DNA from 4 places in the Bacillus sp. MUM 13 genome. Region 4 is predicted to be linked to each of the others. Evidence: riboswitches for the same ligand, from Rfam matches in the RefSeq annotation. Region 4 holds a riboswitch; each other region holds the start of a gene.
What was found. Region 4 has a riboswitch for S-adenosylmethionine ahead of BIV59_RS16090 (methionine biosynthesis PLP-dependent protein). Riboswitches for the same ligand answer to the same signal wherever they lie in the genome.
Positions count from the first base shown of each region.

Region 1: linked by a shared signal. The riboswitch ahead of BIV59_RS13605 (methionine ABC transporter ATP-binding protein) and the one ahead of BIV59_RS16090 (methionine biosynthesis PLP-dependent protein) in region 4 are both predicted to bind S-adenosylmethionine.
Region 2: linked by a shared signal. The riboswitch ahead of BIV59_RS09775 (methionine ABC transporter ATP-binding protein) and the one ahead of BIV59_RS16090 (methionine biosynthesis PLP-dependent protein) in region 4 are both predicted to bind S-adenosylmethionine.
Region 3: linked by a shared signal. The riboswitch ahead of BIV59_RS10535 (MetQ/NlpA family ABC transporter substrate-binding protein) and the one ahead of BIV59_RS16090 (methionine biosynthesis PLP-dependent protein) in region 4 are both predicted to bind S-adenosylmethionine.

Region 1 covers NZ_MLYQ01000047.1:32,715-40,777, forward strand. The annotation lists gene BIV59_RS13580 (efflux RND transporter permease subunit) at 1-1,090, shown strand, start outside; gene BIV59_RS13585 (VOC family protein) at 1,353-1,784, opposite strand; gene BIV59_RS13590 (M20 family metallopeptidase) at 1,930-3,120, opposite strand; gene BIV59_RS13595 (MetQ/NlpA family ABC transporter substrate-binding protein) at 3,178-4,026, opposite strand; gene BIV59_RS13600 (methionine ABC transporter permease) at 4,023-4,691, opposite strand; gene BIV59_RS13605 (methionine ABC transporter ATP-binding protein) at 4,681-5,697, opposite strand; SAM riboswitch class I at 5,858-5,975, opposite strand; SAM riboswitch class I at 6,220-6,320, shown strand; gene BIV59_RS13610 (alpha/beta hydrolase) at 6,387-7,142, shown strand; gene BIV59_RS13615 (CsbD family protein) at 7,206-7,370, shown strand; gene BIV59_RS13620 (cytochrome c oxidase assembly protein) at 7,482-8,063, opposite strand, start outside.
Region 2 covers NZ_MLYQ01000031.1:11,976-20,038, forward strand. The annotation lists gene BIV59_RS09745 (cysteine desulfurase) at 1-565, opposite strand, end outside; gene sufD (Fe-S cluster assembly protein SufD) at 565-1,872, opposite strand; gene sufC (Fe-S cluster assembly ATPase SufC) at 1,887-2,672, opposite strand; gene BIV59_RS23600 (YuzK family famiily protein) at 3,096-3,248, opposite strand; gene BIV59_RS09760 (carboxymuconolactone decarboxylase family protein) at 3,490-3,852, opposite strand; gene BIV59_RS09765 (MetQ/NlpA family ABC transporter substrate-binding protein) at 3,972-4,811, opposite strand; gene BIV59_RS09770 (methionine ABC transporter permease) at 4,840-5,508, opposite strand; gene BIV59_RS09775 (methionine ABC transporter ATP-binding protein) at 5,498-6,535, opposite strand; SAM riboswitch class I at 6,719-6,830, opposite strand; gene BIV59_RS09780 (O-acetylhomoserine aminocarboxypropyltransferase/cysteine synthase family protein) at 7,023-8,063, opposite strand, start outside.
Region 3 covers NZ_MLYQ01000034.1:16,252-24,314, forward strand. The annotation lists partial or broken gene BIV59_RS22790 (nucleoside transporter C-terminal domain-containing protein) at 371-687, opposite strand; partial or broken gene BIV59_RS10520 (ISL3 family transposase) at 817-1,479, opposite strand; gene BIV59_RS10525 (methionine ABC transporter permease) at 1,667-2,329, opposite strand; gene BIV59_RS10530 (methionine ABC transporter ATP-binding protein) at 2,326-3,342, opposite strand; gene BIV59_RS10535 (MetQ/NlpA family ABC transporter substrate-binding protein) at 3,357-4,175, opposite strand; SAM riboswitch class I at 4,315-4,425, opposite strand; partial or broken gene BIV59_RS10540 (L-lactate dehydrogenase) at 4,622-5,575, opposite strand; partial or broken gene BIV59_RS24325 (hypothetical protein) at 5,993-6,178, opposite strand; gene BIV59_RS10545 (hypothetical protein) at 6,379-6,591, opposite strand; gene BIV59_RS10550 (putative hydro-lyase) at 6,788-7,588, opposite strand; gene BIV59_RS10555 (sodium:solute symporter family protein) at 7,734-8,063, opposite strand, start outside.
Region 4 covers NZ_MLYQ01000067.1:932-8,481, reverse strand. The annotation lists gene fumC (class II fumarate hydratase) at 1-1,229, opposite strand, end outside; gene BIV59_RS16095 (glycerate kinase family protein) at 1,387-2,538, opposite strand; SAM riboswitch class I at 2,719-2,833, shown strand; gene BIV59_RS16090 (methionine biosynthesis PLP-dependent protein) at 2,916-4,028, shown strand; gene metC (cystathionine beta-lyase) at 4,025-5,215, shown strand; gene ppsA (phosphoenolpyruvate synthase) at 5,485-7,550, opposite strand, start outside.

The sequences.
Region 1 (8,063 bases), on a different contig from region 4:
TTCAGGCTCCAACAATGAGCTAACACTCCATGTTTACGGAAAAGATCTGGACCAAATAGAGCCGATCGTCAAAAAAGTGACTAAGATGCTGAATGATAACAGAAGCTTAAAAGATACCGATACTACACTATCTGCGTCTTATCAGCAATACACGCTTGTTGCTGACCAAAGCAAACTGAGTGATCTTGGCCTGACTGCTTCACAAGTCGCAATGGCCCTTTCTGCAACAGGTGAAAAAGAAACATTAACAACCATCAAAAAAGACGGAAAAGATGTAAACATCTATATTGAAAAACAAAATAAACAGTTCCAGGATAAAAATGATTTAGCTGACAAAACCATTACATCCCCTCTTGGAATGGAAGTTCCGCTAAAAGAGGTTGTCAAAATCAAAGAAGGTAAATCACCGGATACTGTAACCCGCCGCGACGGAAAAAGATATGCTGACGTTACCGCCAAAATTAAAGGCAAAGATGTTTCAAAAGTGACCAAAGAAGTTCAGGATAAGATAGATAAACTGGACTTGCCTGCGGGAGCGAGCATTTCCCTTGGCGGAGTTTCCGAACAAATAGGCGATTCATTCAGCCAGCTTGGACTTGCCATGCTAGCTGCCATCGCGATTGTTTACTTGATTCTCGTCATCACCTTCCACGGAGGGCTTGCACCTATCGCTATCCTTTTCTCTCTGCCATTTACGATTATCGGCGGATTGGCCGGATTATTCCTGGCAGGTGAAACGATCAGTGTATCTGCATTGATTGGCGCACTTATGCTGATTGGAATCGTCGTGACCAACGCCATTGTCCTTATAGACAGGGTAATCAAGAAGGAAGAAGAAGGACTAAACAAACGCGATGCCCTTCTGGAAGCTGGAGCAACAAGGATACGTCCAATCCTTATGACAGCCATCGCAACAGTGGGAGCACTCATTCCGCTTGCAATCGGCTCTGAAGGCGGGGGATTAATTTCAAGAGGACTGGGCGTCACCGTAATTGGCGGCTTGATCAGTTCCACTTTGTTAACACTTGTCATCGTCCCTGTCGTATACGAATTCATCACAAGCTTCGGCAAAAAGAAAAAAAGGAAATAAAGCATAATGCTTTAAATGCCCCTCACATTCCGTGAGGGGCATTTTTGTTTTTCCCATATTACAGGTCTTCGGGTGATATGTATATTAAAGCTATATTTAGGTCAGCGTTTGTGCCGCTCGTCTTCTGTAAGTTCTCCTTGGCTTTTGGGGGCGCCATGCAGGGTGACGCGGCGCCATGGCGCCTGCGTCTACTTCTTTCCCTTTACTGCAATCAAGTCAGGTATACCATACCTGCCGAACAGGAATGATCTGCAGACCATTACTAAAAAGAAGTCATAGCCCCTTTTTCGTCAAATACCGAATCGGGATTCCAAGCTACCTCCCAGATGTTATTTTCAATATCTGCAAAATAAGCGGTTCGCCCTCCCCAGAATGCATCACTTGGTTCGCGGAGGATTTTCCCTCCTATTTTTCGGATATGGCCAATAACGGCATCAACTTCTTCAGGTGTATTTACGTTAATGGCCAGAGCAATAGCTTGATAGGCATCCTTAGATTTATGAATCTGCACTCCCGAATCAGCTTCCAGTTCTTTTAAAGGAAAGAGGGACAACAGCACACCAGCTGTTTTAAACACTGCATATTGATCTGAACTCATTTCCGGTTCACTCCAGCCCATCTTTTGATAAAAAGCGCGAAGTTCCGGCAAATCAATTGCTCCTATTGTAATAAGCGTTACACGCTGCGGGACCATATCACCACTCCTAACCACTGTTTAAACACAGTATAAACGCAGGGAACTTCATTTAAATTAAATATTTTTCGACAAAACGGGGTCAGACCCCTAAAAAAAATCATAAAACCCGCTGATTCAGGGTTTTATGATTTTTTTGCATGGTTTATTTTTCCGCGCTGCGGAATTCTGTTTTGACTTTTTGAAGCAATTCTTTGTCTGTCAGGAGCCGGTAGCCTGTCAATGCAAGGGCTTTGGCTCCTGTTAATAATGCGTGTTCTCCCTGACTGGAGCCGGCAGCCTCGCGGAATTCATTTGTGTGTGCAATCAGTTCGTCAGGACCGATTTTGATATAAGGATGTGCTGTCGGCACCACATGGCTTACATTGCCGGCATCTGTGGAGCCAATTCCTCCGCTTCTCTTATCAACGGTTTCTCCTAGGTTCTCCAGTTCTTCCCGAAGAACTTCATCCAAAGATGTATTGATAACAATATCATGCACTTCATTTTGGAATCGCTCAATCTTTACGGTAGCTCCTGCAGCAAGTGCGGCACCCTGAGCAACATTCCTGACCTTAGCTGACACTTCCTCCGCACGTTTCCATGTGCTGGCACGAATAAAGAAACGGGCGGAGGCAAAGTCAGGAATAATATTAGGTGCATCTCCTCCATGGGTAATGATTCCGTGTATTCTTACATCTGAAGGCAATTGCTGCCGAAGGGCATTGATTCCATTGAATATACCAATGACTGCATCTAAGGCATTTATTCCTTCTTCCGGTGATCCCGCAGCATGTGCCGCTTTTCCGTAAAAGAAAAAATCTAAAGGATCAACTGCCAAAGACGGACTTGTCAGCCCTGTTTTACCGCTTGGGTGTATCATGAGCGCAGCGTCTATGCCTTCGAGCAATCCATGTTTAACGAAGCTCCCCTTCGCACTTCCATTAGGGCCTCCTTCTTCTGCAGGGGTACCGAAAACAACAGTTTCTCCGCCGGTTTCCTCAACCACCTTTGATAAAGCAATTCCAGCAGCAATACTCGTTGTTCCAATAATATTGTGGCCGCAGGCATGCCCAAGTCCCGGCAAAGCATCATATTCTGCTAAAAACGCAATCGAGGGGCCCGGTTTTCCTGAGGATTTTCTTGCTATAAAGCCCGTTTCATGGCCGGCGACATTTCTTGTCACTTCAAAGCCAGCTTCCTCCAGGATATTAGTTAATGTATCGGATGCAAGATATTCCTGGTTCCCTATTTCAGGATTTTCGTGGATGTAATGGCTCGCTTCTATATATCTGCCACTGCCATCCTCAATGCTTCTCACAATCAAATCTCTTTGTGTTTCAACTTCTACTGTCATATAAACCTCTCCTCTCTCTTAGCTATATTTTGGGCTGGCCAGCTAAAAGCTTTCAGCCTATAAGTTTTTAATTTTATCTATCGAGGTCACTACTGGCACTGTAGCACCTTTATCACGTTTAATGATGTAATCGTGAACGGCTTTCGACTGATATGCTTTTACGATTTTAAGGAAATCTTTATCCTTTTTATTTTTTGTGGCAGCAGCAATTACGTTGATATAAGGCTGGGCCGATTTATCATTCGGATTTTCCTTATAAAGCGGATCTTTGGAAGGCTGCAGGCCGGCTTGCACGGCAAACCCATTATTAATGACAGCTGCTCCCACATCTTCAAGCGATCTGGCTGTTTGTCCTGCTGCAATCGGTTTGATATTCAAATGCTTTGGATTGTCTTTGATTTGGTCCACACTGCCTCTCGGATCGAAATTATCCACTAGAGTAATTAGCTTTGCCGATGCCAAAAGCTTAAGGGCCCGGCCAGCATTTGTTACATCATCAGGTATTGTAATGGTAGCCCCGTCCGGTATGTCGTCTATCTTTTTATATTTTTTTGAATAAACCCCCATTGGCGCTATAACTGTTGAGCCGATTGCTGAGATATCCAGGTTGTGATCATGTTTGAATTGATTCATATAGGTGATGGTCTGGAAAGAATTTAAATCAATGCTGCCATCATTTAAGGCTGTATTGGGCTGGACATAATCTGAAAAAGATACAATTTTCAGGTTGATTCCATCGTTTTTTACCTGTTTTTGGACAAGGCTCCAAAGATCATTGTCGTCCCCATTTATCCCTATTTTTATTGTGCGCGTGCCTCCATCCTTGGAAGCTGTATTTGATGAGCATGCTCCTAACACCAATATCAAACTTGCAACTGCCGCTAAAACAATACTTAATCTTTTCATCCTCTTTTCCTCCTCACATATCTTGACCATGTATTTCCAAAGCTTTGAATAAGCTGAACGCTAACGATAAGCAATACGACTGTAATGACAATAACGATAGTGATAAAACGCTGATAGCCATAAGTAATTGCAAGGTTTCCAAGACCCCCTGCACCTACAGCGCCCGCCGCTGCTGTCGAACCGATCAGCCCGATTGTCGCTGTAGTAAACGAAAGTATTAATGATGGCACCGCTTCCGGGATAATGAATTTAGTGATAATCTGCATTTTTGTGGCTCCCATTGCGTGAGCTGTTTCCAGGACGCCTTTATCCACCTCGAGCATGGAATTTTCAATCAGCCTTGCAAGATACGGGCCTACAAAAATGGACAAAGGCACAATTGCTGCCGCTACACCTATTGATGTCCCCGTCACAAGCCTTGTAAATGGAATAATAGCAACCAGAAGAATAATAAAGGGTACAGAACGGACAATATTCACAATGGTATTCAGGGCAAGAAAGACCGCTTTATTTTCCATGATATGTCCGGGTCTCGTGATTACAAGAATGATGCCTAAAGGCAGTCCTATGATTGTTCCAAAAATAAATGATCCAAACACAGTGAGAAACGTCTCTTCACAGGCCTGGAAAAACTGCGGCCAGAAAAATTCCCAATTAAGCTCCATGCGCTTCAGCCTCCTTTATGTCGATTCCGCTATTCAAGATAAATTGGATGGCTTTATTTCTTTCCTCAATTTCTCCGTCAATCGCAATAAAAAGATTTCCGTATGGTTTTTCCTGCAGCTCTGTAATAGATCCATACAGGATGTTCAGATGAATATCAAACCGCTTGGAAACTTCCGATAGTAAAGGGCGTGCCGCTTTTTCCCCCAGAAAAACAAGACGGTAATAGGTCCCGCTTCTTATTTTCTTCGATAAATGAGGCGGTATTTCATTTTGCAAAACGGTATTAACGAAATTACGGGTAATTCTTTCCTGAGGATTAGTAAACACATCATAAACTGTCCCTTCTTCAACGATTTCCCCGTCGTCAATCACCGCGACCCTATCGCATAAATCACGAATTACACTCATTTCATGTGTAATCAGGACAATGGTAATGCTGTAAGCTTTATTTACCTTTCTTAACAGCTCAAGAACATTTTTTGTTGTTTCTGGATCCAATGCGGATGTTGCCTCATCGCAAAGCAGGATTTGGGGATCTGTCACAAGGGCCCTCGCGATTCCGACACGCTGTTTTTGTCCGCCAGACAGGTGGCCCGGATAAACATTTTCCTTTCCGCTTAGTCCAACAAATTCAATGAGATCCAGCACCTTTTTTTGAACATCCCGCTTCTTTTTTCCCTGCAGATATAGCGGCATTGCAATATTGTCAAAAACGGTTTTAGCAGAAAGCAGATTAAAATGCTGAAAAATCATCCCAATTTCCCTGCGTGTTTTCCTAAGTTCACTTTCATTCAATGACATCAAGTCCAATCCATCAATGCTGATTGTTCCTTCTGTCGGTTCCTCTAACCGATTAAGACATCTTATTAACGTGCTTTTTCCTGCTCCTGAAAATCCTATGATTCCAAAAATATTTCCCTTATCTATTGTCAAAGAAATATTATTTAGTGCATGAATAGGGGTTTTTCCCTGATAAACCTTTGAAACATTTCTGATTTCAATCAATTCTAATTCCTCCTACGGCGCTATTAACCAATTATCCTTATAAGTTTAATCAGAAATATACATATAAGCCGCCCCTTTCTCCAATCTTCCGGAAACGAAAAAACCCTTCTTTTATCCATGACAGATAAGAAGAAGGGTTTATATGTATAAGCCGATCTACTTCTTATCTTTCAAACCGATTGTATCGATTTGCAGGAATTAGCACGGTATTTGCAATAAGAAGCAAACCCGTTGCCGAGGTTTCGCAGGGCCAGTCCCTCCACCTCTCTGGATAAGTAATAGCATTTATTCAATTGTTTTTTAATTTGTAACTACAATATTAGGCGGGCTTAAGGGATAAGTCAATATTTTTTTAAAATTCCCAATAAAAATTTCCGGCTGGTCCTTCTATTTTATGTCTACAAAAAGAATTCAGAACAAGATTTTACAGATAAAAGAGGGAACGGTTGACGAAAAAAATCATATCGTGTTATTATAAAACCAAGTAAATTAATAAGAATAGTTAATTATAAACTTCATATACCATTATCACGAGTGAACGAGAGATCTGGCTCAATGACTTCACAGCAGCCTCATGAAAGGTGCTCCTACCAGCAAAGCATATTTGCTTTGGCTGATAAGATTTGTCTAAAAAACTTTCTTTGCAGCCGGGCAAGGAAAGTTTTTTATATTAGAAAGGAGTTTTTCTCATGTCATTATCCCCTGTTATTCCTGGTGCTGAATCCTTTTTCTATCCCGGCAATTCTACAGGAATTTTAATTTGCCACGGCTTTAACGGGACTCCTCAGAGTGTTGAATATTTAGGGAGCCAGTTTGCCGAGAAGGGATATACGGTTTATGCACCCCGTTTAAAAGGGCACGGATCAGCTGCGAGCGACCTGAAAGTCTGTTCTTATCAAGATTGGATTCAAAACCTGGAAGACGCCTACTGCGTTCTTCAGCAAACCTGCAGCAGGGTTTATATCCTGGGGCAGTCTATGGGCGGGGCTTTGGCCATTGATTTGGCTTCGAAGACAAACTGTGATGGCGTCATTACAGTTAATGCAGCTTTAAAGGTGCCGCAATATGAGCAATACCGAAAAGTCCAATCCCCCCTTTTCATCCCGGATGGCTCACCAGATATCAAGGATCCATCGGCAAAAGAAATCACCTATCCAGAAGTGCCGCTGCACTCAATTAAGCAGCTGCTGTCACTTATGGATAAGACTAGTGAAAATGTTAAAAAAACAACCTGTCCCCTGCTTCTGTTTTATTCGGTTGAAGACCATGTGGTTCCGGCAGAATGTTCATTTTATCTTTATGATCAGGCCGCTTCGCCTGAAAAAGAACTCATCGCCCTTAAACAGTCATACCATGTGGCCTCCCTTGATTATGATAAGGAACACATTATCAAAAATACGCTTCGCTTTATTGAAGAACATTCCAAGAAAGAAATGGCATCATAATATTGTTTAACAGACTCCTCTGCGGGTAAATAACAAGTAAACCAATGAAGGAGGAAGATAAAGATGAGCGGTTTATCTGATAAAGTCAAAGGTGCTGTAAATAAAGTCAAAGGTGAAGCCAAGGACCAAATGGGCAATGCCAGCGATGATAAAAGAATGCAGGGCGAAGGCAAGAAAGATAAGTTAAAAGGCGAAATTCAAGAAGGAATTGGCAAACTAAAAGATTAATACTAAACCATACACTAGGAAGCTGCAGAAAACCTGCAGCTTCCTTATTACGATAAAGCAGAAAACTACTAAAAAGCAGCCCTCCATTTTTTTGGACGGCTGCTTTTTACCTTATAAAGAAGTCTCCCTTCTTACCGATGCAAACGCTTTAGGTCGCGTGGCTCTAAACCATTGGAGGCAAAAAATAAAAATCATGATGAGTTCAATTGCATCCCCGCCATAGTACATGAGCATCCCCCCTGTTTTTGCCTGGGCTGCCACTACACCAGCGGGCGGATTTGCATAGATGTACTTTGATAAAATCCCGTGTCCAGCGGAAGCCAGCACTAATACTATCGCACGATAAGCAAATGGGTATCTGCAGCTGACCGGATCCATATAAATCATGGAAACTGTGAAAAGATACCCAGCGATGAAGATGTGCATATGTATGACAACATACCATACCATATTCGTGTGCATTACAGAGTATAAATTTGTCGTGTAAAGCAGCCAGAGGCCGCCAATATTCAGGATAGCAGCCACAACGGGATGAAAGAATAGGTGTACGATTTTAATTTTCATAACCTGTGTAAGCCTTCGCGCAAAAGAAATCTTGACTGTGCGCAGCAAAAGAGTCATAGGAACTGAAAGAGCAATAAGCAGTGGCGCAAGCATCCCAAGAAGGAGATGGGCAGTCATATGGCAGTTAAA
Region 2 (8,063 bases), on a different contig from region 4:
GGGCAATCTCAGCAATTTGCTTAACAGGATTAATTACTCCCAAAACATTGGACACCTGCATAATGGAAATGATTTTGGTTTTGCTTGTCACCGTTTTCCTGACATCTTCAAGGGAGATCGTGCCATCCTGCTGAAGCGGAAGGTATACCAATGAAGCGCCGGTCTCTTTGGCAACCTGCTGCCAAGGGATGATGTTGCTGTGGTGTTCCATATAAGAGATGACAATTTCATCACCCTCCGACAAGTTTGCTTTTCCATAGCTTCTTGCCACTGTGTTCAAGGCAGTAGTCGTTCCTCTTGTAAAGATGACTTCTTCTGTAGAAGCAGCATTAATGAATTTCCGAACCTTTTCACGAGCCCCTTCATATGCATCTGTTGCTTTTGTTCCAAGTGTATGGACACCGCGATGGACATTGGAATTATATTCGCGGTAGTACTTATCAATTGACTCAATTACAGAAGATGGCTTTTGGGAAGTGGCTGCACTGTCAAGGTATACCAATGGCTTGCCATTCACTTCCTGATTTAAGATAGGGAAATGCTTGCGAATTTCGTATGGATTCATTACTTAACTTTCCTTTCGATTACCTCAACCAATTGCTTCTTAACTCCTTCAACAGGCAGTTCATTAACAACCGGTGCAAGGAAACCATGGATTACAAGCCTTTCCGCCTCTTGCTTCGGAATTCCGCGGCTCATTAAATAGTAAAGCTGGACTGGGTCAACGCGGCCAACCGATGCTGCATGTCCTGCAGTAACATCATCTTCGTCAATAAGAAGGATCGGGTTTGCATCTCCGCGTGCCTTTTCGCTTAACATAAGAACTCTTGATTCTTGTTCAGCATTTGCTTTTGTTGCACCGTGCTCTATTTTACCGATTCCGTTAAAAATGGCAGACGCACTGTCTTTCACGACGCCATGCTTTAAAATATACCCTTCAGAGCGAAGCCCGTAATGAATAATGGAAGTCGTAAAGTTTTGTTTTTGTTCTCCGCGGCCTACAGTAACCATTTTTGTATCTCCGAATGATCCATCTCCCATAAGATAAGTGATGTTTTCAGAAATGGTATTGCCGTCATTCATTAATCCAAGGGCCCATTCAATCCGTGCATCGCGCCCTGCCACCCCGCGGCGGTTTACGTACGTTGTATAGCCTTTTGACAGGGTATCAACCGCACCATAAGCAACGCGTGCATTATCATTTGCAAAAACTTCTGTTACGATGTTTGCAATTCCCTGGCTGGATTCTACAGTGGAGATGTAGTTTTCTACATATGTCACTGAGCTGTTGCTTTCAGCCACAATCAATACATGGTTGAATAATGCAGTCTCAGGATTGTCGACCAGGAATACTGCCTGCATCGGCTCCTTAATTTCCACGTTCTTCGGAACATAAAGGAAAGAACCGCCGTTAGCCAAAGCAGCATGCAAAGCTGCCAGGCGGTGCTCATCTGCTTTAACGCCATTTTTCATATAATATTTTTCGACAAGATCGCTGTGCTCGCGAGCTGCTGTGAAAATATCGGTGAAGATGACACCCTGCTCCTTCAATTCATCAGAAAGTCTTGAAAACGCAGCAGTATTGTTCCGCTGGATGTACAGGTTTTTGCTTTCTTCAAGATGCACAAGGCTTTTCACGCTTTCCGGAAGGTCTTCCAAAGATGCAAAAGCTTCACTTTCAACAATGTGTTTGCTGAAAGCAGTGAAATTCCATTTATCGATCTTTGTTTTATCAGGTTTTGGCATTGGAAGCGCATCAAGACCGGAAAGTGATTTGGTCCTGAGCTCCATAAGCCATGAAGGTTCATTATTTTGTTTAGAGAAGGAGCTGATGTACTCCTGATCAAATGGTAGTTTTGTTTCGGTAGTCATTCCAATCCCCCTACTTACGCTTCTTGGCCGACAGTTTCGTCTTCAATGCCTAATTCTTGCTTAATCCAATCATAGCCCTCTGCTTCCAGGCGCTGTGCCAGTTCAGGACCTCCAGATTTAACAACGCGTCCCTGCATCATAATGTGGACAAAGTCAGGAGTGATGTAGTTCAGCAGACGCTGGTAGTGAGTGATGATCAGGCAGCCGAAATCCTCGCTGCGCATTTCATTGATTCCTTTTGAAACAACTTTAAGAGCATCGATATCCAAACCGGAGTCAATTTCGTCAAGAATGGCAATTTTAGGCTCAATCATCATTAGTTGAAGAATTTCATTGCGCTTCTTTTCTCCGCCGGAAAATCCTTCATTAAGGTAACGCTGTGCCATGTCTTCGTCCATTTCAAGAAACTCCATTTTTTCGTCCATTTTGCGGATGAACTTCATTAATGAAATTTCATCGCCTTCTTCGCGGCGGCTGTTAATCGCAGAACGAAGGAAGTCCGCGTTCGTTACACCGCTGATTTCACTTGGGTACTGCATGGCAAGGAAAAGGCCGACTCTTGCTCGCTCGTCAACTTCCATTTCCAGAACGTCTTCACCGTCAAATGTAATGCTTCCGCTTGTTACTTCATATTTAGGATGTCCCATGATTGCTGAAGAAAGAGTAGATTTACCTGTACCATTCGGGCCCATGATTGCATGGATTTCTCCGCCCTTCACTTCAAGGTTAACCCCTTTTAAAATTTCTTTTCCATCGATTGATACGTGCAGATCTTTAATCGTTAAAGTTGATCCTGACATTTTCATACCTCCGTAAACTAATATCATAATAATAGACTGAAAAATTACGCATTTTTCCTTCTATTTATTTTCAAAAGTGATTCTCAATTTATTCTCATTACAATCTTATATCAAATGAAATCTGGAAGCAACTAATAAAGAGGGATTTTCATTGTATCCCCTAATATCACCGCATGGCCCTTATAAGTCAAAATGAAAACATATTTATAAGTTTTCCGCTTCCTTCCATATTATAGCATCTCTTAATATCGCATTATTCATTCGGGCACTTACTAATCCTGTTCTTCTTCCTCAAAACACGGGCCTATTCAATAAAAAAACCCGCGATGCATAAAGTTTAAGAAATCAAGCATACCTTCTTCTTGATTCGCTCACCATTATCTCCGCGGGAGGCAGTCATATTTAATTTTCATTTAAAATCCATTAAGAATGAATTCTTCGATTAAGATGATTCACTAACAGATTGCCTTGTTCATAATCTTTCTCTCTTCGTTTTTCGACCTGGATCCGGGTATCCAATCTCCTGCTGTATTCGCTGTAGCCAATTCCATGTGATTGCTGCATAGCCTTTTCCATTTCACCTGTAACTTGTAAATCTAGAGAGTTGATAATGAATCAATCCTTTCATCTTTTATAGAACAGCTTAATTTTAACATGAGTCAAAATCATTGTTCAAAGTCCTTATACCCTTATGAAAATGGGTTAAAACGTAACATATGGGCTTTGCTCAGGAAAATCGCTGCCAGATGGAGAATTGCTCCAAATACCCTCTGATTGCTTAAGCTTACAGAAAACATTAAAGCTTTTGCATTCATGATTAATGAAATTCCGATAATTCCTGGATCGTATCCTGTACCAGGGTAACTGCCTGGCTCATTACCGCTCCTCCGCCAAATGCAGCCGTTACGCCAATTGCTTCATGAATCTCCTGCTCACTGGCCCCCTGGTCAAGACATCCTTTAACATGATAAATGATGCAATACTCATCTTGTGTATATAGGCTTATCCCAAGTGCAATCAGCTGTTTCTCTTTTTGAGAAAGTGCGCCTGCCTGGAAACATGCTTCAGTAAATGCATTGAATTTGCTGCCGAGCTCAGGCATTTTTTCCAGAAATACTCCGATTCCGGTTTTATAATCATGAAGTACACTTTCAGTTACATTCCTGGGTTCATTATTCAAATGCTTTCATCTCCTTGTTTCATTTTCCTTCATAGTATGGACGGTTAATGATCAACTATGCAGGAACTGCTGCGAGAGCAATATAGAAAAAGCGGCCCATTATAGGCCGCTCCTTTTACTTATTTATCTACAGGCAATACAGCGCCTTTATATGTTTTCGTGATATAATCCTGGATTTTTTTCGAATGCAGAACTTCAACTAACGTTTTGATGTCTTTTCTGTTTTTATCGCCTTTGCGGACCGTGATGATATTGACATAAGGATTATCTTTGCCTGATTCAACCGCAATTGGGTCATGTACCGGGTCTAAGCCTGCATCCAGTGCATAGTTTGCATTGATGACTACAGCATCGCCCTGATTATTCTTATATACCTGAGGCAATAAACCTGCTTCGATATTCGGCTGGAATTTTAATTTTTTAGGGTTTTCCACAATATCCTTTATAGTCGCATCTGTTTTCTTCACACCCGGCTTCAGCTTAATAAGTCCATTTTGCTGGAAGATGGAAAGAATGCGGCCTTCATCTGCCACTGCGTCCCTCATGATGATTGTTCCGCCTTTTGGAAGATCCTGAAGTTTTTTATATTTCTTCGAGTAGATGCCGATTGGCTCAATATGAATTCCGCCGGCGTTTTCAAATTTATAGCCCTGGTCCTTCATTTGTGATTCCATGTAAGGGATATGCTGGAAATAGTTAGCATCAATTTCTTTATTGGCAAGTGCTTTATTCGGAAGAATATAATCCTGGAATACTTTAATTTCAAGATCCACGCCTTTTTTCTTCAAGAGAGGCTTTGCCTGTTCCAATATTTTAGCATGGGGAATATTTGAAGCCCCCACAATCAGTTTCTTATCATCAGACCCTGACTTCCCGCTATCGCTTGTTCCGCAGGCTGTAAGCCCCAATGCCAGTGCCGCCGAAGCCGCAAAAGCCGCAAACCACTTTTTCTTTTTCATTGTGTATTCCTCCAGATTTCATTTTTTTTTATCTTTTATCCAATTTGGATGAAATAATGTCTCCAATAAACTGAATGATAAATACGATGATTAATATGGTGATTGTAGCAACAAAAGTAACATCATTATTACTCCGCTGAAATCCCTGCAAATATGCAAGATTTCCAAGCCCTCCTGCTCCAATTGCCCCGGCCATCGCAGTATAGCCGACTAGGGCTATTGCAGTTACAGTAATGCCAGAAATAAGCGCCGGCATGGATTCAGGCAGCAGCACCTTAAAGATGATAGTACTTGTTTTTGCACCCATTGATCTTGCTGCTTCCACAACACCTTTATCAACCTCGCGAAGCCCGATTTCCACCATTCTGGCGTAAAAGGGCGCTGCTCCAATAATTAAGGCTGGCAAAGCTGCCTCAGGACCCAGCATGGTCTTCACCAAAAACAGGGTAAATGGGATCAGCAAAATAATCAGGATGATAAAAGGAATGGAACGGAAAATGTTGACCACCGCGGAAACAAGGACATTAATTGCTTTATTTTCCCACATTTGACCTTTAGAAGTCAGAAACAATAGTGTTCCAAGCAAAATGCCTAAAATAAATGTAGCAACCAATGAAAAACCAGTCATGTATAAGGTTTCTTTCGTCGCTGCCCACATATCTGCCCAAACCACATTTGGAAGTAAATCAGTCAGCATTTGATATCACCTCCACGCCTACCTGCTGCTCATTTAAATACGTGATCGCACGGGTGATTTCATCGCTTTTTCCATCAACATGTATGAACAGAGTGCCATAAGGGCCATTTTGCGTATGCGATATTTTCCCCTGGAGGATATTAACATCGATATTGAAGTTTCGGATTAGCCCGGTAATGAGCGGACTTTCTGTACTTTCTCCTATAAATGTTAACTGTATGACCTTGCCCTTTGGATAGCGGACTCCAATATGATCCAATACGGGTTTTGTTTCCTCTGGTTCTGTGACCTGCTGGACAAAACGTTTGGTAATCTGCGCAGTCGGATTTCGGAAAACCTCCAAAACACGTCCCTGCTCCACAACCCTGCCGCCTTCCATGACAGCAACACGATGGCAGATTTTGCGGATGACATGCATTTCATGCGTAATCAAAACAATGGTAAGACCCAGCCTTTTATTGATATCAACGAGCAATTCCAGGATGGAATCAGTAGTCTGGGGATCAAGTGCTGAAGTCGCTTCATCACACAAGAGCACCTTGGGATTGTTGGCAAGCGCCCTTGCAATGCCGACACGCTGCTTTTGTCCGCCGCTTAGCTGCGAGGGATATGCACGCTCTCTCCCTTCTAGGCCGACCAGATTAATAAGCTCGCTGACCCTTTCTTTTCTCTTATTTGCCGGGACGCCTGCAATTTCCAGGGGAAAGGAGATATTCTCTTCGACAGTCCTGGACCATAATAGATTAAAGTGCTGGAAAATCATGCTTATTTCTTGTCTTGCGCTTCGAAGCTCCGCGCCCTTTATTCGGGAAATCTCTCTGCCTGCTACAAGAACCGAGCCTTCAGTCGGCCTTTCAAGACCGTTCAGCATCCGGATCAGCGTACTTTTCCCGGCACCGCTATAGCCGATAATCCCAAAAATTTCTCCTTTGTCAATTGAGATATCTACAGAATCAACAGCTTTTATAGGTTCGCCTTTCGCAAGGCTGGATTTAAATAGCTTACTTACTTTCGATACCGTTATCATTGAATCCACCTCTTATCCGTATAAGCCTATGAACATAGTAAACTTTTGCTAAATCATGTATCCATCTACAATATATCATTGCGCATTATCTGTTCTTCATGCATGGCGCAAGGCCAATATCAGTGCCTTAAACAGAAAAAGCCTTTCTGCATGAGCAGAAAGGCAAGATAAGCTAAGGCCTTTCTCTCATCTCTAAAAGCTTTATCAGCTTTTTGTGAATTGGCACCTTTTCAAGGAAATCCTTGCCGGTTGCCGGGTTTCATAGGGCACATCCCTCCACCTCTCTCGATAAGAGCAACAGATATATGTAATTGACGGTTCACATCAATTATGTTCATTTTTAATTACGAAAGTGATCGTAACATACAGAAAGAAAAAGTGTCAATGCATAACGTTTAAAAGTTAGTAAAAATTTTAAATCCTTTGATAAACAATTTTTCGTGAATCAGTGAAGAAAGAGAATGCATGTGCACCCTCTCTTTCCGAATTATAAAGATTTTACAGCCAAGGACGCCAGGCCAGTTGCCTGTTCAATCGCCTGTTCAAGGTCTTCAATCAAATCGTCTGCATTTTCAATGCCGATTGATAGCCTTACTAAATCCTCGCTTACGCCAGATTGAATCAGTTCATCTTTATTTAACTGCTGATGGGTTGTGCTGGCAGGATGGATGATTAAGCTTTTTGCGTCTCCAACATTTGCTACATGTGACCATAGCTGTATGGAGTTAATCAGCTTGGCTCCTGCTTCTCTGCCGCCTTCAATCCCAAAAATGACAATGGCCCCTGCTCCTCTTGGAAGGTATTTATCTGCCAGTTTCCTATCAGGGTGATCTTTATGCCCTGGGTGTGACACCCAAGTTACGGCCGGATGGTTTTCTAAATAATCAATGATTTTCCCGGTATTGGATATGTGCTCTTTCATCCTTACATGCAGGGTCTCAAGCCCAAGAGTGAATTGAAAGGCGCTTTGGGGACTGAGCGAAGGCCCCAGATCCCTTAGTAACTGGACACGTGCTTTGGTAATAAAAGCAGCCGGGCCCGCTGCATCACTGTATACGATATTTCCATAGCTTGGATCAGGCTCCGTGAACCCCGGAAAATCTGGGGAATTCCAGTCGAATTTCCCGCCATCCACGATGATGCCCCCTAGTACAGTTCCGTTGCCAAGAAGCCATTTGGTAGCAGAATGCACAATAATATCAGCACCATATTCAATTGGCTTGCACAAATAAGGCGTTGCAAAGGTATTATCCACAATAAGCGGAATTCCTGCTTCATGGGCTATTTCTGCTACCTTCTCTATATCAAGTACACGAAGGCTTGGATTGCCGATTGTTTCACCGAATATTGCCTTCGTCTTTGGTGTTATAGCTTTACGGAAGTTCTCAGGATCATCCGGTTTTACAAAGGTAACCTTGATTCCATACCTTGGAAGTGTATTGGCGAACAAGTTATATGTGCCTCCATATAAAGTTGAAGCTGATACAATTTCATCTCCCGCTGAAGCAATATTCAAGATGGCCAGTGT
Region 3 (8,063 bases), on a different contig from region 4:
TCTCTTCTTTTCTTTCGAATTTCCTTGTCACTCTGTCTTTCCAGTCCTCACGTATTCATTGCATACGCTCCGGTCCCCTTAGACTTTCGTTCCTCAAATTTCTCGGCCCTTTTTGTCCTCATTTTCAAACACTCACTTTTAGTAAATATGTTTTTAATATTAGTATATTTAATATAGAGAGCGCTTTCAAATGATTTGTTTACTAATAATGAACATTATGCTTCAGCTAATTTCATTTTAGTTTTATGAAAAGACGAAACATATCCGTTACAGCTCTGGACCCTTTCCAAAAAGAAAAGGCAATTCCCCTTCCTTCTTTAGAAGGAAGGGGAATTGCCATGTCATTTATGCCCTTTATAAGATAAAACTCAATAATAGAAGATAAAACATTTACTAATGTTGCACCATATAAAAGTTTCAATCCAAAGCGTGCGAGACATTTCCTTGTTTTTCATTTAGTCCTTTAACCACACCGGCGATAATCCCTATAGAAGAGAAGTTGGCAAAAGAAACAAGGAATACTGATATAATCCCTACCGTTCTTGAACTCATATGAGCAGCAGATTTACCTAAATCAATCATAGCTACAAATTCATTGGTGACCATTTCAGTCGCCATGATTCCACCTGCTTCGACTGATTCTCCTACTGGAACACCCATAAGAATTGCAAATGGCGAAAAGATATACAGCTGATACAAGGTCTTAGGTTAGTGTCAAGTTTCGCTATATCTTCGCATGGTTTTCGATTCTTGTCGTAAAAACAAGAAATAAAGGTTCTCCGTCAAATGTTGGGGTGATGACTCATGTCGTCACCCTTATCCAATATGCGCACCCAACCTTTTATACCTATGGGTTAATAGAATTTTAGCTAGAAAACGTGTAAAGCTGCGAAAGCCAAAGGCATTCCGTTTCATGACTTTCGTTAAATTGTTGATGCCCTCTAAAAAAACGTTTGAGTAATTATAGCTAAAGCTGTTCAGTATCTCGGTTTGCCAATTCCTTAGTGTTTGGTCGGCTCTTGAGAATTCAGGTATCTTTGACTGATCAATCGCCTCGTAAAAGCGATATAAGGCCTCTTTGGTTTTGGAAATCTTTTCTTCCCCATTCTGTTTCGCGCCCTCAAACCAGCGACAAAAAAGCCCTTTCAGTTCATAGGCTTTCTTTAGCTCAGGGGACAGGTTTAAATACCTCTCGAGATACCACTTGTTATCTACTGTTAGCTTCTCTGACTTCTTGTAGAAGACATGGCGTATTTTCTTGCACTTCTTCCTGTCATATTCATGCCATTCAGATTGAACCCTTTTTCTGACTTTGTCCATCGCCCAGTAGATATACCGGACGAAGTGAAGCCGGTCTGCGACAATGACAGGTTTTCCAAGTGCCTCTTGAACAGCTGCCTTGAATGTGGAGCTCATATCCATGACGACCACCTGCACCCTGGCCCCGTACTTTCTCAGGTACTGCTTGATTTTTTTTTGGATTTAAATTGTGCGGGAACCCCAACATTTATTATAGAACCTTTTATAATAATGATTTTTTTTCAGATAAATTTAACGGCCTTTCCTCAGTTGAATAACGAGAAAAGGCCGTAGCTTAAGCTTAATATACTTTTTTTCAATGTCTACTTGACAGGGTTATGTAAACATTTCTACTACTTTTTTATCATTAATCTTTTCTCAGTTTGTGTGCGAGTAAGTTACCGAGTGATTGAATGCCTTGAACCATGATAATTAAGATAATGATGGTGGTATACATCACATCAGGCTGGAATCGTAGATGTCCGAACTGATAGGCGATATCACCGAGTCCTCCGGCACCGACTAAGCCAGCCATTGCTGTTGCTCCGATTAAGCCAATGGTTGCAATTGTTAAACCGAGCACGATGGAGGCTCTTGCTTCACGAACAATCACATACCAAATGATTTTAGATGTTGAAATACCCATAGATTGATAGGCCTCGACAACCCCTTTATCTACTTCAAGCAGTGCGGACTCCATTAGTCTGGCAATATAGGGTGCTGTATAGACAACAAGCGGTACAATCACCCCTTGCACACCTATCGTAGTATGCATAATGAATTTGGTAAAAGGTAAAATGAAAAATAGCAGAATTATAAATGGGATGGAACGAATGATATTTATCACCGTATTTAAAATCGCATAGCCCACTTTACTTTCTGCTTCTCCGCCTTTTCTTGTTAGTACAAGAAGGATTCCAAGCGGAAGTCCTAGGAGAATGGCAATGACGAGAGAAATGGAAGTCATTTTAAGAGTGTCCAGAACCGCCTGCCAAATCGTGTCGCCCCATTCGTTAAGAAATGAACTCATCTATTATTCACCTCTTCTACGATGATATGCTGATCTCTTAAGTAGGCAATTGCCTTTTCGTTTTCTTCTGGTTCACCTTTAAGATGGACCAGAAGGTTGCCAACTGATTGATCCTTTAATTCATCAATTCCGCCAGCGATAATACTCGGTAGGATATTGAATTTTTTAGTAATGGTTGCTAAGAAGGGATCTTTTGATGATTCACCTAGAAAAGTAAGGGCAACTAATTTTCCTGTTTTACCCATTTCCAGTTTGGCATGTTCAGGGACATGGTAAATCGATTTATTCCTTACGAAGCTTTTTGTTCTTGGATGTTGGGGCTTCGTAAAGATATCGACGACCTTACCTTGTTCCACCACTTCTCCCGCTTCCATTACAGCAACACGGTCACAAATTCGTTGAATAACCTCTAATTCATGGGTGATGAGAAAAATGGTAATGCCCAGTTCTTTATTGATTTTCAATAATAGTTCCAAGATTTGTTCTGTGGTCGTTGGATCCAGGGCACTGGTTGCTTCATCACTAAGAAGAACTTCTGGCTCATGGGCTAAGGCACGTGCGATTGCCACACGTTGCCTTTGACCTCCAGATAATTGATTAGGAAATGCTTGGGCCTTATCTTCTAGACCGACAATTTTTAAATACTTATTTACACGCTGTTCAATTTCATGCGCCGGGACACCTTCTAAACGAAGGGGAATCGCAATATTTTGATAAACGTTAGCCGTCTTTAAGAGATTATAACTTTGAAAAATCATCCCTATTTTTTGACGAACTTTTTGAAGGTCTTTTTTCTTCAAAGTTAAGATGTCCGTGCCATCAATTAAAACCTTTCCGCTGGTGGGTCTTTCAAGTACGTTCACACAGCGGATTAATGTACTCTTTCCGGCACCACTAAATCCGATTACACCGAAAATTTCCCCTTTTTTAATCTCGATCGAAACATCTTTTAATGCTTCAACTTTCTTATTTCCGACTTCAAACGTTTTCGATACATGCTGCAGGCTGATCATATATGGGCTCCTCCTTACCAAGCAGGCACAACTGAACCACCAAATTTTTGGGCAATATATTTTTTAATAGCATCTGAGTGATAGTATTTTTCAATCGTTTTTATGACTGCATCATCTTTATTTTCAGTACGTACGACAAAATAGTTCGGGTAAGGATTGTTTTCAATAGGTTCGTGGTAAATCGCATCTTTATTAATGGTTAGACCTGCACCCATTGCAAAGTTTGTATTTATAGCTGCGGCAGTCACTTCACCAAGTTGAGCTGGAAGTGATTCTGCATTAAGTTCTTTTATTTGTAAGTTCAATTTATTTTCAACCACATCTTTTTTCGTTGCGCTTTGTTCAACGCCGTCTTTCAACTTAATGACTCCAGCAGCTTCAAATAATTGCAATGCACGTAACTCGTTGGCTGGATCATTGGGAACGGCAATTGAATCCCCTTTTTTAAGATCCTTAATATCTTTTATACTCTTAGAATAGATCCCCATCGGAAAGGCAACTGTTTTGAAGACATCTGTAATTTTATAGCCTTTGTCTTTAATTTGGCCCTTTAAGAAAGGTAATGTTTGCATGCTATTGGCATCGAGACTTCCTTCGCTAAGTGCAGCATTCGGTGTATTGTAATCGTTAAACACTTTAATATCAATCTTTAGACCGTCTTTTTCTGCTAATTTAGCAACTTGCTCCATGATTTGTTGATGTGGTCCACCGGTGACACCCACTGTAATTTTCTTTGTACTTAATTCTTTTGAACTTGTCCCGCCACATGCCGTTAAAGCCAATGATAAAATGATAGCTAGACTAATAGATAATAATTTTGCTGATTTTTTCATTTTAAACTCTCCTTTTCTTAGTTGTTTACTTGGAATCTGGTCTGAAATACTCCCTATCTCTTATCTAGTTGTTATGTAATATCATACAGCACCAAAAAACCGCTTCTCTAAAGAGAAGCGGTTTGAATGCACACAACTTCTCTTATCTTACAAAACTAATTTCCGTTTTGTAGGAATTAGCACCTGAGCCTTTAAAAGACTTGGTTGCCGGGTTTCATCGGGCCTTTCCCTCCACCACTCTAGATAAGATAATATTCGATTTATTTCAGTATGTATACTATACATGTGTTTGTCGAATTGCGTCAATATTATTTTTAGAATAAATTTTCTAAAAAGTATGAATAGATGGTTATATCCATAATCTACAGACTAAATTTTTAAATCAGATAGAGAAGAAATGCAGACAGTGTTCCTAAAGCCACTCATGATACAAATCGATTTAAATATTAAAGTTCCAAAGAAGCAATATTTTCTTTTATCACATGAGCAGAGTGGTTGAACAGCACAAGTTCTTTTTCATCTAATTTAAGTTCAATCACCTGTTTCAGACCTGTACGGCAAAGTACTGCTGGAACACCAATCGCAAGTCCTTTTTCCTCAATATTCGCCATCTAATACAACCGACACGGGGCATATTGTATAGGCGTCATTTAGAATTGACTTGGCAATAAAGGCAAGTGCGTTCCCTATACCATATTCTGTTTTTCCTTTCCGGTTGAAAATATTCCAGCCTTCACGTTTCGTATGTTCAATGACTTCATCAAAATCAAAAGGTTCGATCTCGTTTTTATTTTCTTTAATATATTCGTGAATGGGTTTGCCGCCAACTGTTACATGTGACCAAGCGCCAAATTGAGACTCACCATGCTCCCCAAGTGTGTATCCTGTAATACTACGAGGATCTACATGCAGATATTCAGAGAGAATCTTTCTAAAACGACTACTATCTAGTGCCGTCCCTGTCCCAATGATTTGGTTACGCGGTAAACCAGATAGTTTCCAAGTTAAATAGGTAATGATATCGCATGGATTCGTTGCAACGACATAAATCCCCTCAAATCCAGCATCTTTCAACGGAGGAATAACTTCCTTTATAATTGCTGAGGTACCTTTTAATAAATCTAATCGTGTTTCCCAAGGTTTTAAGGGCTCACCCGCAACGCTAATAAGGATGACATCGTGGTCCTTTAAATCTAGCAGTCTTCCAGATGTCACTTTCGTACGCGACGACATAAAGCCTACACTATCAGCAAAATCGATTGCCCACCAACCGCTTTCTCTTCTTTAATATCGACAAGGGTTAACTCTTCACAAATTCCTTGATGAACCACCGAGAAGGCCGCGGCACTTCCGACATTTCCTACCCCAATAATTCCAATTTTACGCACGGATTTTTTCATCTGAACTTCTCCTCGTATTCTATTTATAGAATAGTCTTTCATAGTAATTTCTCGTTTTCTCGATTTTTGATAACTGCATAGAAACTAGATCAGAAAGTGAAGACTATCCTCTCGCAAAAATGATAAATCATTATTCTGAATATTTATATTCATACAGTTTATCTGGATATGTGTCAAGATTTTTTCGAGATAGTAAGCGATGTATCCTATTTTATATGGGACCTTTTTTTAGAACCTTCCTTTTTTAAATATAGTTTCTAACGGAACCTCGTAATAGTCAGTTGCCATTTGGAAAGTAATCTCAAGCGTGTCGTGTCTCAGTCCACGCAGGCATATGTGCCTTATCGAGGAAATGATGAACTTTTTATGCTACTTTATAAAATCCCGATATATAATGATTCCAAGAAAACAACACACTCACGAAAGGAAGATAAAACAGTTATCTTTTATATCAAAAACCTTTTCGGTGATTCCCAACCGTTGAGCGGGTGCTGCCATTTCTTTATTGGTATTGAATGATGAACAAAAGTTGTAATAAGTACGAAGTATCATAAGAGCCATTTAAGCATATTTAGGATTGAAATTATCTTTTTTTTCCCCTCGCTGCAAGCCGCTAAAAACAAAAATAAAATCGCAATAAAAATCGGCTGAAACAACGGTATCCACAAACTCCCCTGTTTCCAATTCATTGGGCTTTAACGATAAAGGACTTTCCATCATCACCCTTCTGGATTTTTTCAATTGGTGATACAACGTACGGACAATTTTGATATCCTTCTCTTCTGCATTTAGATTAGGTCAGTTTATATTCTCCTATTCTTCGAAATATTCTTTGCAATCCTTTCCGTAAATTCCTTTACCAGCTGCCAGGTTCGTTCTTGCAGTCGGTGAGATATCAGCCAATCTTTGAAATCCTTAAAACAGCCCTGCTCGCAAGCAGCCATCATTACCCTGTCTACATCGATAGGGCGCAGTTGTTCTGGTGTATCAGCGGACAGTAGCAATTTAGATTTCATATCTTCCCTCCAAAATTAAAAAAGTCGCTTCCATGTAAAGAAATGACAACGGAGATTTTATGGGCTGGATAGCGTATATGCTTGAAGAACGGAATATACACCAGGTATCGTTTTTTCAACCTTTTGACACAATAAATCCCATAAAAAAGCGACGCTTCAGTTAATGCAACGTCGCTTTCCTATATTTTCTTCCTATTTATAAAATCGAATAGCGGCTATCCTTCATATCTGTAATAAACATATGCCCTGGAGCATGGGTAATCATTAAATTCGGTTTACTGGACATGGCCACGGATTGAGGGGTTACTCCACAGGCCCAAAAGACAGGAATTTCCCCTTCTTTTACCGTTACCGATTCCCCGAAGTCTGGCTTATCCAGGTTCTGTATTCCTATTACTTCAGGGTTTCCAATATGAACAGGGGATCCATGTACAGAAGGGAATCTGGATGTTACTTCGACAGCTCTTACGACGTCAGAAGCTGAAAACGGACGCATACTGACGACTAGGTTTCCTTGAAATGCCCCTGCCGGTTGACATTGAATATTCGTGATATACATCGGAACATTCCGGTTTTCTTCTATATGTCTAATCACAAGACCGTTTTCGATTAAGGGATTTTCAAACGTGAAGCTGCAGCCGATTAAAAAGGCAACCATATCGTTTTTCCAGTAAGCTTCGATATCGTGGACTTCCTCAACAAGAGCTCCTTTTTTATAGATCCTGTATTTAGGTAAATCAAAGCGTAAGTCTGCTGTTGGTGCTGTCAGTTTAGGAACAGCTGATCCAATATCGGTTACTTCTAGCAGTGGACAAGGCTTTGGGTTCCGTTGGCAAAACAATAAAAAGTCATAGGCAAGGTCCTTTGACAGGATGACAAGGTTTGCTTGTGTATGCCCTGGGGCAATTCCTGCGGTTGGACCAGTAAATGCATTCTTTCGTAATAGATTACGTATTTCTGAAAGTTCTAGGTTTCTGTCCATTTCATTCAACTCCACTGTTTTTAGGGTGTCTAGGCTCTTCTAAAGAAACCAAGAACCCAATCTTTTAAACAAAAGAAGACTAAAGTAAGATTTGAAACGATAAACCAGGTTAATAAGGCGTAGGTGATAAAAACAAATCCGTTTTCGCTTAATACCATGTTTAAAATCCTCCCTTACTGAATACGGATTGGAATTGGAATTCTCTATCAGGTGCGAGTAATGTTCCGATCAATGGAACCCCCGCTGCGATGATATGTGAAATAAGATAGCCAATCCATAATGGAACAATCGGTTCAATCAGCCCGGCACCAGGAAGTACTGCAAAAATAAGTGCAGAAACGGTTCCGATAATCAAGCCCCAAAAGGCAGCTGTTTTATTAAGATTTTTCATAAATACGGATAGGACGAACGGCCATGTCATGGCAAGTGTCAATGCTCCCACCGCGTAATTCAGATAGAGGATGGAGAATTGTGCTAAGCCGAAAAGGGC
Region 4 (7,550 bases):
GTCACAAGCATTAGTGATCGCTCAACATTTTCCTTTATTTTTTCAGTGTTTGCCATGATTCCTTTTGCAGTATGCTCATTAAATGATTGTATTCCTTCACTCAGAAGCTTTACAGACTGCAGGAAGTTATAAATGATAACAGGCTTAAATACATTTAGTTCAAAATTCCCCTGGCTGGCTGCGAAAGCAATAGTGGAGTCATTTCCGAATACCTGAACGGAAATCATCGTCAATGCTTCACATTGTGTGGGATTTACTTTACCAGGCATGATGGAGCTGCCGGGTTCATTTGCCGGAATAGAGAGCTCGCCTATACCGCTTCTGGGTCCGCTCGCAAGCCATCTGACATCATTGGCAATTTTCATCAAATCTGCAGCAAGAGCCTTCATGGCACCATGCACGTGCACAATTTCATCATGGCTGGTAAGTGCATGAAACTTGTTCGGCGATGTATGGAATGAATGTCCGGTATCCTTGCTGATTTGTTCTGCGGCCATATGGCCGAATGCCGGTTTTGTATTAATCCCGGTCCCTACTGCTGTTCCCCCAAGTGCAAGGCTTTTTAAATGCTTGCTGCTTTCTTCAATCATTTGAAGATCTTTATCAAGCATTGCCCTCCACCCGCTGATTTCCTGCCCTAGTGTGAGCGGTGTAGCATCCTGCAAATGGGTGCGGCCGATTTTTACAATATTCATAAATTCCTTTTCCTTTTCAAGCAAAGTATCTCTTAATGCAGAAATAGACGGCAGCAGGATGTCTGCAACTGCCAGGTATGCCGCTATATGCATCGCCGCCGGAAATGAGTCATTAGAGCTTTGGGCCTTGTTGACATCGTCATTAGGATGCAGGATTTCCTGCTCATTTCCGCCGTTTTCCCGCAGCCACTCATTCCCTTTGTTAGCAATTACTTCATTCACATTCATATTGCTTTGAGTGCCGCTTCCAGTCTGCCAGACAACAAGGGGAAAGTGGTCATCAAGTGCTCCTTCTAGAATTTCACCGCAGACTTTTACAATCGCTTTCATTTTTGCCTGAGATAAATCTCCCAGCTCATGATTGACCTTAGCTGAGGCTTGTTTTACATATGCAAAAGCCTGGATGAGCTCTATCGGCATTCTTTCATTTCCGATTTTGAAATTATTTCTGCTTCTTTCAGTCTGTGCTCCCCAATATTTATCATAAGGAACCTGTACTTCACCCATAGTGTCTTTCTCTGTTCTGAATTTCATGGAATTTCCTCCCGTCTCCACTGTTAAATAATTTTTATATACCATGCCAAAAAAGGTTACTCTATCTACTTTCCCAAAATTCAGCATAAACGAACATGTATTTAATATTTAAAAGCTTTGCCCTCTATTCTCGCTTTCATTATCGTATAGAAAAATATCATGATTTAAACCGGCTGCATGCTGACATTTTTAACACTGCTGCAATATTGGCTGCAGTTTCTTCAAGATGCCTCTCTGCCTTGATAAAGGCATCCTCTCTGCTGATAATTCCTGGAACTATGCTGAAAACGGCATTTATTCCCTGCTGAGTAAACTCTTCGCTGTTATATGAAACATTGCCGGCAATAGCAATCACAGGAACGTTAAAAGTCCTGGCAAGACGAGCTGCACCGATTGGTGTTTTTCCAAGTAGAGTCTGATCGTCAATCTTGCCTTCACCTGTTATAAGGATTGAAGCATCTCTTATGTGTTCCATCAGATTGACCGCTTCTATAATGATTTTACTGCCTCTTTTAAGCTCAGCAGGCAAAAAGGCAAGCAATCCTGCTCCAAGGCCTCCGGCTGCACCGGAACCAGGCACATCCTTTACCTTTTTTCCAAGCTCCTTTTCAATGACCGCCGCATATCTTTCGAGATTATTATCAAGAAGAACAACCATTTCCCGATCTGCCCCTTTTTGTGGCCCGAAAATTGCTGAAGCACCTTTTTCTCCGGTTAAGGGGATGTCTACATCACATGCTGCTTCCACCCTGATATGCCGCAATCTTGGATCTGCATCGCTTAAATCAATGGAGCAAAGCTTTCCGAGAGCTCCACCCCCGTCTCCAATTTCCCTGCCGCTCTCATCCATAAGCTTTATTCCTAGCGCTTTTGCCATCCCTGCCCCTCCATCATTAGTGGCACTTCCGCCAATGCCAAGAATGATATGCTTTGCTCCCGCGTCCAGGGCAGCCAGTATCAATTCACCAGTACCTCTGGTGGTCGTATACAGCGGGTTTCTTTTTTCATAAGGAACAAGATGGATGCCTGAAGCTGCAGCCATCTCGATTACTGCTTTTTCTCCATTTCCGAAAATCCCGAATTTGGCATTCACCCTTTCACCTAGCGGCCCGGTGACTTCTTTTTCAATAATGTTCCCTCCTGTTGCATTTATAAGTGCCTGTACCGTCCCTTCCCCGCCATCTGCTAATGGGACCTTAATAATTTCAGCAGATTTAAAGATGCGGCGGAACCCCTTTTCTATAGAGTCTGCCGCCTGCATTGCAGTCATGCTTTCCTTGAATGAATCAGGGGCAATGACAATTTTCAATAAAAGCCCTCCTTTCGATCTTTCTATCTATATCTTTTTATTAAACACTTTGAACTTAAAGTGATGCCTCATAAATTCCTGAATTTGCTTCACTCTATTGCAGGGAAGATATATTTATATTAGTTGACATTACCCTATTTGTGTAGTAAATTCTAAACTAATAGAATAATTAGAATTTATTTCTTATCAAGAGAGGTTTAGGGAATTGGCCCGTTGACGCCTCAGCAACCTTCATTGCCCAGAACAATGAAAAGGTGCTAACTCCATCAAGTTTTAATAACTTGAAAGATAAGAAGAATGGCTTCCAATGTACTGTTAAAAGTCTTCTTCTTTAAGAAGGCTTTTTTATTTTATTCAGCTTAAGGAGTGGTGAACCTATGTACAATATTGACACATATCTGGCACAAATCGGAAATCGAAGCGAAAAAGAGACAGGAACTGTGAATGCTCCCATTTACCTTTCAACAGCTTACCGCCATGAAGGCATTGGGCAGTCCACAGGATTCGATTATTCCCGTACCGGAAATCCCACGAGGCAGATCCTCGAAAAAACCATAGCAGATCTTGAAGGCGGCGATCAGGGCTTTGCATGCAGCTCAGGCATGGCAGCAATATTGACGGTATTGTCGTTATTCCAATCCGGGGATGAGTGGATTTTATCCAAGGATTTATACGGAGGAACATATCGATTATTGGAACAGGGGTTCAAGAAATGGGGGTTAGTCTGTAAATACAGAGATACAAGCTGTCTGCAGAGCATTGAACATTCCATTACACCAAAGACTAAAGCCATTTTTATAGAATCCCCCACTAATCCTCTAATGGAAACAGCGGATATCGAAGCTATCGGCCAGCTGGCGGAACAGCACGGTTTGCTTTTAATCGTCGACAATACCTTTTATACACCGCTGATCCAAAAACCTATCCCGCTTGGAGCTCATATCGTCATCCATAGCGCTACAAAATATCTTGGCGGACACAACGACGTGCTGGCAGGGCTTATCGTTGCTAAAGGGAGAGATCTTTGCACTTCTCTCGCCCTTCACCATAATGGGGCAGGAGCTGTGCTGAGCCCATTTGATTCATGGCTTTTAATGAGAGGCATGAAAACACTTTCTCTTCGGATGGCCCGCCATGAATCCAATGCAAAAATCCTTGCTGAATACCTGTCCAATCACGAGTCCGTTTCAGAGGTCCTTTATCCCGGCAGAGGCGGTATGCTTTCTTTCAGGTTAAATGATGAGTCATGGATCAATCCTTTCTTAAAAGGACTTTCCCTTATCTCTTTTGCAGAGAGTCTCGGCGGAGTTGAGAGCTTTATAACGTATCCTGCAACACAAACCCATGCAGACATTCCAGAAGAAATCAGAACAGCGAATGGGGTTTGTAATAGGTTATTGCGTTTTTCAGTAGGAATTGAAGATCCCGGCGATTTAATAAGTGATTTGAATTATTCTTTAAATTATGTAAAACAGGAGGCCCTATTATGACATCTGAAAATTTTGCTTTTGAAACTTCTTTGATCCATAATCGGCATAAAATTGATCCGGCAACAGGTGCAGTCTGTGTTCCGATTCAGCATGCCTCAACTTACCATCAATTCGATATTGATCAATTCGGCAAATATGATTACAGCAGAAGCCTGAATCCGACACGGGAGGCACTTGAAGAGATTATTGCTGAATTAGAGGAAGGAACCAGGGGCTTTGCTTTCTCATCCGGAATGGCGGCCATTTCAACTGCGTTTCTTTTATTATCTTCAGGCGACCATGTCATCATTTCAGAAGATGTATACGGAGGGACCTACCGGATGGTGACAAACGTTTTGAACCGGTTTGGAATCCAGCACACTTTTGCCGATATGACGAATCTTGAAAGCATCAGATCTGCAATCCAGCATAATACAAGGGCTTTTTATATTGAAACACCTTCTAATCCTTTGCTTAAGGTAAGCGATATAAGGGAAATCAGTGCCATTGCCAGGGAAATTGGCGCCTTGACATATGTGGATAATACATTTTTAACTCCCGCTCTGCAAAAGCCTCTTTCACTTGGTGCTGATATTGTTCTCCATAGTGCAACGAAGTTTCTTTCAGGCCATAGCGATGTTGTTGCAGGACTTGCGGCCGTCAAAGACCCGGAAATAGGTGAAAAGCTTTCATTTTTGCAGAATTCATTTGGAGCAATTCTGGGTGTTCAGGATGCATGGCTGGTCATGAGGGGAATTAAAACCCTCCATGTAAGAATGGCGCATTCCATGAAGTCCGCACATAAAATGGCTGAATTTCTATCTTCACTGCCTGCAGTTAAAGCTGTCCATTACCCAGGCCTCCCGGATCATCCTCAGTACAAAATCCAAAGCGAACAGGCCAGGGGAGCAGGAGCCGTGTTATCATTCGAACTGCAAAATGAAAGCCTGCTTCGTTCCTTCGTCAATCAGCTCCAGCTGCCCGTTTTTGCTGTAAGCCTTGGAGCCGTTGAAACCATCCTTTCCTATCCTGCAAAAATGTCACACGCAGCAATGCCTGATGAGGAAAGAGAAAGTCGCGGAATCTCAAAAAGCCTTTTGCGATTATCCCTTGGACTTGAAAACTGTGATGATTTAATCCGCGATTTCACTTTAGCCCTGCAGCAAAGCGAAAAGGAGTATTTACAGACAGCTGTTAATGAAGGCTGAATATAACAGGACATAGAATACTGCAGCATATGCAGTATTCTTTTATGAGGGCTTTTTGAACAAAAAAATGGCTGCATAAGGCAGCCATTTATCCCTGAACAATCGTATCCAATAAATGAACTTCTAGCATTCTAAAATTATAAAATTCGCTCCCCTATGTTTTGGAAGTCAAAATGGACATTCTAGCATTCCGCCATGAGGACTAACAAACTGTTAAAAAGTCTCCATTTAATAGCAGCGCAAAGGGGCAATTTAACGTATTTTCGCGATTACAATCGTTCAATAAACCCTTCTGTTCCATGAACGCGGATTCGTTGTCCATCTTTAATCAGTTTAGTAGCATTTTCCACTCCTACCACTGCTGGCAGGCCATATTCTCGTGCAATCACTGCTCCATGTGTCATTAATCCGCCCACTTCAGTGACTAAGCCTTTTATGGATACAAACAATGGTGTCCAGCTGGGGTCAGTAAAGGCGGTGACTAATATATCTCCTTCTTCAAGATCAGCATCTTCCATGTTTAAGATGACACGCGCCCTTCCCTCTACCACTCCGGAAGAAACAGGCAAACCTGCAATCGCTTCGGCTGGAAGGTTTTCTCTTTGATACTTGCCTGTAATAATTTCACCTTCCGATGTAATAACACGCGGAGGAGTCAGTTTTTCATATAATTTATAATCCTCTTTCCGCTTTATGATTTTCTGGCGGTCCAGCTTTTTTGTGCGTACGGCTTCGCTGAATTCTTCAAATGTGAGATAATATATATCTTCTTTTTCATGAATAATGCCCGCTTGCACCAGTTGTTGGGCTTCTTTCAGTAAAGCCTGCTTATAAACGAAGTAGCGGTTAATCATGCCGTATTTGGGATATTCACGATACCCGATGAAATTCCGGATAAGCCTGATCATTCGCTTTGCTTCTTTGGCTTTTTGTTCACCATCGGTTAATTGGTTCAAACGTTCTAATAACTCTTGTTCTTTTTTCAAAGCAGCATGCCTGCCTTGCTCGAATTTGCACTTTCCGGCATTAGCTTCAAAATTTTTGATGTTACTGAGAATTATGGAAACAAGGGTAACTGGCTTTTCACTCCAGCGGGTTTTTGTGATATCGATTTCTCCGGCACACCGCATTCCATATTTGCTGAGAAAAGCATAGAAAGCGTCTCTAGCTTCCTTACCGCCATCAAACTTAACCAGTTCATCTAAAAAGTGATCATCATTTACTTGGTGTAAATATTCAATTACTTCCGGATAAGGACGAATTACATCTGCAACGTCCAAAAGTGCAAGACCCATTTCTGAAGTAATATTGTTTGGTACAGATTGAGAAAGCGTGTCTGCTGCATTTTTTTCACCTAACCACACATTCATTTTTTCATTAATCCAGGTTGTAGCATTTATAGCAGCCATAAATACAGCAGAACTTTGCGGGTCAAATAAAATTCTCTTTAATTCTTGGATATCTTCCAGGATGAATGCAAATAAATCTGATCCTGATTTGTTTTTAATTTTTTGTTTTAATTCTTCAATGGATGTTTGGCTGCGCTTAATCAAGTCAGAAACAATTGATGGATTGTTTTCGATTTGTGCCAGCATATCTGTATTGTTGCCTCTGCTCGGACTCGGTGCTTTATTATCATTTGGTAACGATTTTATAAAATCCCCTCGCTCAATGATGTTCATAATCGCGTCTTTCATGAGCGGATCGTGTTGTCCCATGGCATTTAATAAAATATTTCTGCTGGAAATTGAAGCCAGTTGTTGTGTGACATCAACAAACAGTCTTCCGCCAGCTTTACGCATGGGTGCTTGAGTCGTTAACAGAAAAAAAGACAATCCCAATGGTTTTATGGCGTCTGTCATCATTTGTTGATGACCAACAGATATATAGACATGATTTCCTTGGTCATTCACTTCAGGGGCAGGGAAAAGAGTCGTGATTGGACGGCTCTGGACAATATAAAATGTATCATCAGCCAAACACCATTCAATATCTTGGGGACAGCCAAAATAAGATTCGACATGTCTACCGATTCGTGCCAATTGTAAAATTTGCTGTTCAGTAAGTGCTTGGGTCTTTTGCTGGTCAGTGCTGATTGGCTTTCTCTCTGTTCCGCCTTCTTTTCTTCCATAGACAGCCAATTTTTTTGATGCTATCCTCATTTCAACGATATGATGATCACGTACTTTGTAGCAATCGGAAGCTGCCAAGCCTGAGACAAGTGCTTCTCCAAGTCCAAAACTGGCCTCGATCGACAGCAGCTTACGGTTAGAAGTAATAGGATCAGCAGTAAATAAAACCCCTGAAGCCTCGGGGAAAACCATCTTTTGAACGA